3 regions of the Streptomyces sp. NPDC046915 genome follow, and region 3 is predicted to be linked to each of the others. Evidence: riboswitches for the same ligand, from Rfam matches in the RefSeq annotation. Region 3 holds a riboswitch; each other region holds the start of a gene.
The links. Region 3 has a riboswitch for thiamine pyrophosphate ahead of ABZ915_RS35280 (thiamine ABC transporter substrate-binding protein). Riboswitches for the same ligand answer to the same signal wherever they lie in the genome.
Positions count from the first base shown of each region.

Region 1: linked by a shared signal. The riboswitch ahead of thiO (glycine oxidase ThiO) and the one ahead of ABZ915_RS35280 (thiamine ABC transporter substrate-binding protein) in region 3 are both predicted to bind thiamine pyrophosphate.
Region 2: linked by a shared signal. The riboswitch ahead of thiC (phosphomethylpyrimidine synthase ThiC) and the one ahead of ABZ915_RS35280 (thiamine ABC transporter substrate-binding protein) in region 3 are both predicted to bind thiamine pyrophosphate.

Region 1 covers NZ_JBEYXB010000050.1:425-3,692, forward strand. Annotated here, with positions in the region: gene ABZ915_RS48205 (thiazole synthase) at 1-462, opposite strand, end outside; gene thiS (sulfur carrier protein ThiS) at 465-677, opposite strand; gene thiO (glycine oxidase ThiO) at 674-1,834, opposite strand; TPP riboswitch at 1,832-1,943, opposite strand; gene ABZ915_RS48220 (hypothetical protein) at 1,996-2,346, shown strand; gene ABZ915_RS48225 (FAD-dependent oxidoreductase) at 2,379-3,268, shown strand, end outside.
Region 2 covers NZ_JBEYXB010000003.1:497,638-500,905, reverse strand. Annotated here, with positions in the region: gene thiC (phosphomethylpyrimidine synthase ThiC) at 1-1,564, opposite strand, end outside; TPP riboswitch at 1,557-1,713, opposite strand; gene ABZ915_RS10465 (YibE/F family protein) at 1,786-3,225, shown strand.
Region 3 covers NZ_JBEYXB010000017.1:89,111-92,378, forward strand. Annotated here, with positions in the region: gene ABZ915_RS35270 (hypothetical protein) at 1-464, shown strand, start outside; gene rlmN (23S rRNA (adenine(2503)-C(2))-methyltransferase RlmN) at 520-1,626, shown strand; TPP riboswitch at 1,651-1,758, shown strand; gene ABZ915_RS35280 (thiamine ABC transporter substrate-binding protein) at 1,848-2,930, shown strand; gene ABZ915_RS35285 (iron ABC transporter permease) at 2,981-3,268, shown strand, end outside.

The DNA.
Region 1 (3,268 bases), on a different contig from region 3:
CAGCGGCATGATCGCCGCACAGCCCACGTCCTCCAGCTTCCGCGCCAGCACGGGATCGTCATTGGTGTACGGCAGCACCGTGAACCCGTCGTCGACCAGCGTCTCCGCCGCCTCCAGCGTCTCGATCGGATCCGGCAGCAGCGTGCGCTCGTCGGCGATGACCTCCAGCTTCACCAGATCGCCGCCCAGTGCTTCCCGTGCCAGCCGGGCGGTGAGCACGGCCTCCCCGGCGGTGAAGCACCCCGCCGTGTTCGGCAGCACCCGGATGCCGAGCCGCTCCAGCACCGACAGCACCGAGCCGTGCACACCGGGGTCCACCCGCCGCATCGCCACGGTCGTCAGCTCCGTGCCGGAGGCGACCAGCGCCCGCTCCAGCACCTCCAGGCTGGGCGCACCGCCCGTACCCATGATCAGGCGGGACGTGAAGGACGTACCGCCGAGGACGAAGGGGTCGTCGGCCATGGTCAGCCTCCCTGGACGGCGGTGAGGACTTCGACGCGGTCACCCTCGGCCAGAGCCGTGGCGGGCCACTGCGCGCGCGGGACGACGGTTTCGTTGAGCGCGGCAGCCACGCCGCGCGGCGCCGCGGTGAGGGACTCGACGAGAGTGTCGAGAGCGGTGCCGGGGGCGACCTCCCGGCGCTCTCCGTTGACGGAAATGGTGACCGGGTTGTTCATACGGGCTGCTCCGTGAGTGCCGTGCTGAAGCGCTTGAGGGTGAACGGGCGGGCTTCCTCGGGCAGTTCACCGGTGGTCAGGGCGTGCGCCAGGGCGTCCCCGGTGACGGGCGTGAGCAGTACGCCGTTGCGGTAGTGCCCGGTGGCCAGCAGCAGGCCGTCCAGACCGGTCGGGCCGAGCAGCGGCGCGTTGTCGGGCGAGCCGGGGCGCAGGCCGGCCCGGGTCTCCGTGAGCGGCAGCTCGGTGATGCCGGGCACCAGCTCGTGCGCGTCGCGCAGCAGCTGGTACACCCCGCCCGCGGTCACCGTGGTGTCCCAGCCCAGCTCCTCGCTGGTGGCCCCGACGACCAGCTCGCCGTTCTCCCGGGGCACCAGGTAGACATGGCTGCCGCGGACCACGGCCCGTACGGTCCGGCTGAGGAACGGTGCGTACCGCTCCGGCACGGCGAGCCGCACCACCTGCCCCTTCACCGGCCGCACCGGCGGCAGCAGGTCCTCGGGCAGGCCCGCGAGCCGCCCGCTCAGGCTCCCGGCGGCCAGCACCACCTGGCCCGCGCGCAGCACGCAGCCGTCCGAGGCGGTGACGCCGGCCGCCCGGTCCCCTGCGACGTCGAAGCGTTCGGCCCACACCCGGTGGAAGACCACCCCGGCCCGCTCGCACGCGGCGACCAGCGCGGCCGACAGCCGGCGCGGGTCGATCTGGTGGTCGCCGTCCACCCGCAGCCCCCCGCGCACCCCCGGCGCCAGCAACGGTTCGAGGCGGCGGCACTCCCGCCCCGACAGCCATTCCGACTCCAGGCCCGACCGGTGCTGAAGGGCGTGCAGCTCGCGCAGGTGGGCGCGGTCGTCGGCGTCCAGCGCGACGGCGAGCGTGCCGCATCTGCGGTAGCCGAGGTCGAGGCCGGTGAGCTCGGTCAGCTCGGCCGCGAAGTCCGGATAGCGGCGGGCCGACGCCAGGTTCAGGCCGAGCAGCCGCTGCTCGCCGTGGTGCAGCTCCGTGACGGCGGCGAGCATCCCGGCCGCCACCTGAGCGGCCCCGCCGCCGGGCTCGGGGTCCACCACGGCCGTGCTCAGGCCGCGCTGCGCGGCCCGCCAGGCCGTGACCAGGCCGATGATCCCGCCCCCGATGACGAGGACGTCGGACGTACGTGACGACATGGGCGTCCAGCCCCTCCCTTCGCCGGCATGACCCGGATCAGGTTCGTACGGTCGGAGGCCGCCAGCCTCCCTCTCAGCCCGGTGCGTCCGGGCTCCCGCGAGTGCTTGTACGGTGGCCACCCTAGCCCGCAGCGCACCGACTCGTAAGGAGGCCTCCGCCGATGGCCCGCTCGCTCGACGGTCTGATCCTCGCCCCCGTAGCGGACCAGGCCCCGGGGCAGGTGGGGACGCGCACCCGGTTCGCGTACCACGAGAAGAACGGCGAGATCTGGGCCGAGTACGCGGGCGGCGATGTCATACGCGGGTCTCTGGTGGGCACCCGGGAAGGGGACCGGCTGGACTTCCGGTACGTGCAGCTGAAGCGGGACGGCACCACCTCCTGCGGACACTGCGCGTCCACCGTCGTCGAGCTGTCCGACGGCCGGGTGCGGCTGGAGGAGACCTGGGAATGGGAATCGCAGCCCGGAGCGGGTACGAGCGTTGTGGAGCAGGTCACTGAGCACGCCCCCTGACTGACGAACAGTCAGTTGACTATGGTGATCGAGTGAGCGAGCAGACGCGGGAACAGGGCACGTCACAGGCGCGGCGCGTGGTCGTCGTCGGCGCGGGCATGGCCGGGGTGCAGACCGCGGTCGCCCTGCGCGAACAGAGCTTCCGGGGCACCGTGGCGCTGATCGGCGCCGAACCCCACCAGCCGTACGACCGGCCCCCGCTGTCCAAGGCCGTGCTGCTGGGCAAGGCCGAGGGTTCCGCCTTCGACGTCGACTTCGACGCGCTCGGCATCGAACTCCTCCTCGGCCGCGAGGCGCTGGGCGTGCGTCCGGGCGACCACGAGGTCGACACCGAGGCGGGGCCCGAACCGTACGACGTCCTGGTCCTGGCCACCGGCGCCGAACCGGTCCGGCTGCCCGGCACGGAGGGCGTCTCCGGCGTGCACCTGCTGCGCACCCTCGACGACGCCGAACGGCTGCGGCCGGTACTCGCCCGGCAGCACGACATCGTGGTCGTCGGCGCGGGCTGGATCGGCGCCGAGTTCGCCACGGCGGCCCGTGAGGCGGGCTGTGCGGTGACGGTCGTGGAGGCGGCGGACCGCCCCCTCGCCGGCGCGCTCCCGGCCGAGGTGGCCGCGCCGATGGTGTCCTGGTACGCCGACAGCGGCGCCGTGTTGCGCACCCACGCGCGCGTGGAGCGCGTCGAGCCGGGCGCGGTGGTGCTCGACGACGGCTCGCGGGTGCCCGCGGGCGCCGTCGTCGTCGGCATCGGCGCCCGCCCCGCCACGGCGTGGCTGGCCGGCTCCGGCATCGAACTCGGCGCGCACGGCGAGGTGGTGGCCGACGAGCACCTGCGGACCTCCGCCCCGGACGTGTACGCGGTCGGCGACTGCGCCTCCTTCCCCTCCCGCCGGTACGGGGAACGACTGCTCGTCCACCACTG
Region 2 (3,268 bases), on a different contig from region 3:
CCGGGTCGAGGGCGAGGTTGAACTGGTCCTCCCACCGGAACTCGAAGCGGGCGTCGGACAGCGCGTCGTCCCATTCCTGGGCACCCGGGTGCCCCTTGGCGAGGTCGGCTGCGTGGGCGGCGATCTTGTAGGTGATGACGCCGGTCTTGACGTCGTCACGGTTGGGCAGGCCCAAGTGCTCCTTGGGCGTGACATAGCAGAGCATCGCCGTGCCCCACCAGGCGATCATCGCGGCACCGATGCCGGAGGTGATGTGGTCGTACGCCGGTGCGACGTCTGTCGTCAGCGGGCCGAGCGTATAGAACGGAGCTTCATCGCAGATCTCCTGCTGAAGGTCGATGTTCTCCTTGATCTTGTGCATCGGGACGTGTCCCGGGCCCTCGATCATGGTCTGTACGTTGTAACGCTTGGCGATCCGGTTGAGTTCCCCGAGAGTTCGGAGTTCCGCGAACTGGGCCTCGTCGTTGGCGTCCGCGATCGAACCGGGCCTGAGCCCGTCGCCCAGCGAGTACGTGACGTCGTAGGCGGCGAGGATCTCGCAGAGCTCCTCGAAGTTCTCGTACAGGAACGACTCCTTGTGGTGCGCCAGGCACCAGGCCGCCATGATCGAGCCGCCGCGCGAGACGATGCCAGTCTTGCGGTTCGCGGTCAGCGGCACGTACGCCAGACGCACACCGGCGTGGACGGTCATGTAGTCCACGCCCTGCTCGGCCTGCTCGATGACCGTGTCCTTGTAGACGTCCCAGGTCAGTTCCTCGGCCTTGCCGTCGACCTTCTCCAGTGCCTGGTAGAGCGGCACCGTGCCGATGGGGACGGGGGAGTTGCGCAGCACCCACTCGCGGGTGGTGTGGATGTTGCGGCCGGTGGACAGGTCCATGACCGTGTCGGCGCCCCAGCGGGTCGCCCAGGTCATCTTCTCGACCTCCTCCTCGATGGAGGACGTCACCGCCGAGTTGCCGATGTTGGCGTTGACCTTCACCAGGAACCGCTTGCCGATGATCATCGGCTCGATCTCCGGGTGGTTGACGTTGGCGGGCAACACGGCCCGGCCCGCCGCGATCTCCTCGCGGACGACCTCGGGAGAAACGTTCTCCCTCAGCGCCACGAACTCCATCTCGGGCGTGATCTCACCTCGACGGGCATAGGCGAGCTGGGTGACCGCCTGGCCGTCCCGGCCCCTGCGCGGCTGGCGGGGCCGTCCGGGGAAGACCGCGTCGAGGTTGCGCAGGCCACCCCGCGGCGAGGTGTGCTTGATCCCGTCGTCCTCAGGACGGACGGGACGGCCCGCGTACTCCTCGGTGTCACCGCGGCCGATGATCCAGTTCTCCCGCAGCGGCGAAAGACCCCTGCGGACGTCGGTCTCGACGAGTGGATCGGTGTACGGGCCGGAGGTGTCGTACAGCGTGACCGACTGCCCGTTGGTGAGGTGCACCTGACGGACCGGCACCCGCAGGTCGGGGCGTGAGCCCTCGACATACCCCTTGTGCCAGCCGATGGACTTCCCGGCCTCCCCGTCGCTGGAGAGCTGCGTGGAGGCAGGCGTGCGTGCGTCCTTGTTGGTCATAAGACCTACTCCCTACGCCGGCATTACCCGGTAACAGGTTCGGCGGTCGACGCAGCGGTTTCCGTCTGTCGGTGTTCCACGTGAAACATCGCGAAGACGGAGGTCAGCGCCCTCTCAGCCCGGTGCTCCGAGCTCCCGCGTGTGCAAAGGTGCCTCCACGCTAGCGTCATTTGTGGCGCGGTGAACAGTGCGCCTCTGCCCGTTCTTGCAATCATCGGGCGGTGACCACGACGCAACAGCCTCCGTACCCGCCCACCGAGCCGCCGCACAGGCACCGCCCTGGCGACGGCTCAGAATTCGGTCATGACGCCGGTGAAGGGCACGGGCGCGGCAGAGGAGACGGACACGGCGGGGGACACGGGCACTCCCACAGTCACAGCCACGGCCCCGCGACGCCGGTCTCCAAGCATCTGCGCAGGGTCATCGCGGCCGTTCTGATCCCGTTCACCGCGGCGGTAGCGGTCGGGCTCGTGGTGCTGTGGCCCGGCGGCGCCCCTCCGCACCAGCGAACGGGGGTCGGCTTCGACCGGCAGACGCAGCAGGCGACGGTCGCCAAGGTCGTCGAGGTCAGCTGCAAGTCGGCGAACGCCTCCGGGGGCACCCCGGCCGGCGACGCCTCCACCGCCGAGGGCAGCTCCACGCAGCAGAAGGCGAGTGGCACCTGCAAGAAGGCGACGATCCGGGTCGACACCGGCAAGGACAAGGGCCGTACGTTCACGGAGATCGTGCAGCCGGACCAGCCGCGGCAGCTGCACCAGGGCGAGAAGGTCGTGGCCGCCTACGAGCCCTCGGCGCCGAAGGACCTGCAGTACTCGGTGACCGACGTCAACCGGCGCTTCCCGATGGCGCTGCTGGCCGGGCTCTTCGCCCTCGCCGTCGTGATCGTCGGGCGGATGCGTGGCGTCATGGCACTGGTCGCGCTGTCCATCAGCTTCCTGATCCTCAACTTCTTCATCCTGCCCGCGATCCTGCACGGATCGGACCCGCTGATCGTGGCGGTCGTCGGCTCCAGCGCCATCATGCTGATCGCGCTCTACATGTGCCACGGTCTGTCGGCCCGTACGTCGGTGGCGGTCCTCGGCACGCTGGTCTCGCTGTCGCTGATCGGCGTCCTCGGCAAGCTGTTCATCGGCTGGGCGGCCCTCACCGGCAACACCGACGACAGCACCGGTCTGATCCACGGCCTGTATCCGTCGATCGACATGAGCGGTCTGCTGCTCGCCGGTGTCATCATCGGGTCGCTCGGTGTCCTGGACGACGTGACGGTGACCCAGACCTCGGCCGTATGGGAGCTGCACGAAGCCAATCCGTCGATGGGCCGGCGGGGTCTGTACCGTGCGGGCATCCGTATCGGCCGCGACCACATCGCATCCGTGGTCAACACACTCGTGCTGGCCTACGCGGGTGCCGCGCTGCCCCTGCTGCTGCTGTTCTCCATCGCGCAGAGCAGTGTGGGCACGGTCGCCAACAGCGAGCTGGTGGCGGAGGAGATCGTGCGCACGCTGGTGGGCTCGATCGGTCTGGTGGCCTCCGTACCGGTCACCACCGCCCTCGCGGCCCTGGTGGTGGCGGCCGATCGTCCTGGAGCGGAGCCGGCCGTGGCCACCGTGACCTCGTCGCCCCCGGCACGTGGCGGACGGGGCAGGCGCAGGAAGCGGTGAGGATCCGTCAGGAGCTGGCGAGATCTGCGGAGAAGCGTTACTG
Region 3 (3,268 bases):
CGCGGATCCTCGGGGACATCGACCGGATGTCCGAGGAGTACGGCGACACGCGGGCGCTGCTCGTCGGCAAGGACGAGAACGACCTCGACGAGATCATGCCGGCACTCGAGGAACTCGTGGCGCACGCCCAGGGCATGGCGGAGATCGGGGAGTCGTTCGCGGGCCTCATCGAGTCGATGCTGGAGCTGCGGGAGAAGACCCACCGCCTGCGCGAGGACCTGATCCCCCTGCGCGAACGCGTCCACGCCGCCTTCCGCGCGGCCCAGAAGGAACTGGACGCGACCCAGGGCGCCCCCGGCTGGTTCGGCCGCCAGGCGACCCTCGCCGCCCTCGGCGACCGGCTCACCGCCCTGGACGAGGGCCGGGTGATCCCCACCCAGGACCGCAGGGTCAGCGACCAGTACCGCGACCTGGAACGCGACATCGCAGAACTCCGCGACACTCTGGGAACAGGCCCGGCCTGACCGCCCCACCACTCGTCCCGGGCCACCCAAGTCGATCTGCGACACTGGTAAGGCCATGCCTAAGCCCGGAGAACTCATTTTCGTCGCGCCGCGCGGAGCCAAGAAGCCGCCGCGGCATCTCGCTGATCTCACGCCTGCCGAGCGCAAGGAGGCGGTGGCCGAGATCGGGGAGAAGCCGTTCCGCGCCAAGCAGCTCTCGCAGCACTACTTCGCGCGGTACGCGCACGACCCGGAGCAGTGGACCGACATCCCCGCCGGTTCGCGCGACAGGCTGCGGGAGGCGCTGCTGCCGGAGCTGATGACGGTGGTGCGGCATCTGTCGACCGACCAGGGGACCACCCGCAAGACGCTGTGGCGGCTGTTCGACGGGACGCTCGTCGAGTCGGTGCTGATGCGGTACCCGGACCGGGTCACCATGTGCATCAGCTCGCAGGCGGGCTGCGGGATGAACTGCCCGTTCTGCGCGACCGGGCAGGCGGGGCTCGACCGGAATCTGTCCACCGCCGAGATCGTCCATCAGATCGTGGACGGGATGCGGGCGCTCAGGGACGGAGAGGTGCCCGGCGGACCGGCGCGGCTGTCCAACATCGTCTTCATGGGGATGGGCGAGCCGCTCGCCAACTACAAGCGCGTGGTGGGTGCCATCCGGGCGCTCACCGATCCCGAGCCGGACGGGCTCGGGCTGTCGCAGCGCGGCATCACCGTCTCCACCGTCGGGCTCGTCCCGGCGATCCACCGGTTCTCCGACGAGGGCTTCAAGTGCCGGCTCGCGATCTCGCTGCACGCGCCGGACGACGAGCTGCGCGACACCCTCGTACCCGTGAACACGCGCTGGAAGGTGCGCGAGGTGCTGGACGCCGGCTTCGAGTACAGCGCCAGGTCCGGCCGGCGGCTGTCCATCGAGTACGCGCTGATCCGGGACATCAACGACCAGGCCTGGCGCGGTGACCGGCTCGGGCGGCTGCTCAAGGGCAGGCCCGTGCACGTCAATCTGATTCCGCTGAACCCGACGCCGGGTTCCAAGTGGACCGCGTCGCGGCCGGAGGACGAGAAGGCCTTCGTGGAGGCCATCGCCGCGCACGGAGTGCCCGTCACCATCCGGGACACCCGTGGGCAGGAGATCGACGGAGCCTGTGGTCAGCTGGCGGCCACCGAGCGGTAGTCTGTGGGCGTCAAGTACATCTTCATATTCCGACAGGGGAGCGCCACAGCGCTGAGAGTGCGGCAACCGGGCCGCAGACCCTCTGAACCTCGCCCAGGTCATTCTGGGTAGGGAGTTCGGTCATCACTCGAGCTGTTGCGCCCTGCCCGGGCACCGGCGGATTCCTCCGCGGGTCCCGGGCAGGGCCGCGTCTCTTCCTGGTCAACCCCAGGAGGAATCCAGTGCACAACAAGACCTTCGTGGCCGTGGCCGTAGGGCTCGGTCTCGTGGCGCTGCCCGTTCTGACGGGGTGTGGGGCGTCGAACGGGAAGGGTTCGGCGGACTCCAGGACCGTCACCCTCGTCAGCCACGACTCGTGGGCCGTGTCGAAGAACGTGCGGAAGGACTTCGAGAAGCAGTCCGGGTACAAGCTCCGGGTCCTGAAGGACGGCGACGCGGGCCAGGCCGTCAACAAGGCGATCCTGACCAAGGACAACCCGCAGGGCGACGTCTTCTTCGGCGTGGACAACACCCTGTTGTCGCGGGCCCTCGACAAGGGGCTGTTCCAGTCGTACGAGCCCAAGGGCTCCGACCTGATCCTGCCCCAGTACCGCGTCGACCAGGACAAGCACCGGGTCACGCCCGTCGACACCGGCGACATCTGCGTCAACTACGACAAGGCGTACTTCAGCGAGCACAAGCTCACACCGCCGCAGTCGTTCGCCGACCTCGCCAAGCCCGAGTACAAGAACCTCCTCGTCACCGAGAACGCGGCCACCTCCTCACCCGGCCTCGGCTTCCTGCTCGGCAGCGCCGCGAAGTACGGGGACGGCGACTGGCAGGACTACTGGAAGAAGCTGAAGGCCAACGGCGTCAAGGTCGTCGACGGCTGGGAGCAGGCCTACTACCAGGAGTTCTCCGGCTCCTCCGAGGGCAGGAAGGCCGGCGGCGACCGGCCGCTCGTGGTGTCGTACGCCTCCTCCCCGCCCGCCGAGGTGATCTTCGCCAAGAAGCGGCCCAGCACCGCCCCGACCGGGGTGTCGTACGGCACCTGCTTCCGGCAGACCGAGTACGCGGGGCTGCTGAGCAACGCGGGGAACACCAAGGGCGGCAAGGCGTTCCTCGACTTCCTGCTCACCAAGGAGTTCCAGGACGACATGCCGCTCAACATGTTCGTCTACCCGGTGCGCGAGGCCGCCCAGGTGCCGCCGGACTTCGTGAAGTACGGCCCGCAGGCCAAGTCCCCCGAGACCATGGCCCCCGAGAAGATCGCCGCCCATCGCGACCAGTGGGTCAAGTCGTGGACGTCGCTGGTACTGAAGTAGCCACGCCCAGGCGGGGTATCAGGCGGGGAACCGCGGCGCGGCTCGGCCTCATGGCCCTGCCCGTCGCGTTCTTCGCGGTGTTCTTCGCCTGGCCGGTGGCCGCGATCGTGGCCCGCGGGCTGAAGGTGGACGGCGTCTGGCAGTTCTGGCGGATGGCGGACGTCGTCACCCAGCCGGACATCGGGCACGTGCTGTGGTTCACCACCTGGCAGGCGCTGGCCTCCACCGCGCTCACCCTGCTGATCGCGCTGCCCGCCGCCTACGCCTTCGCCCGCCTGGACTTCCCCGGCAAGCAGGTGCTGCGGGCCGTCGTCACGGTTCCGTTCGTGCTGCCGACC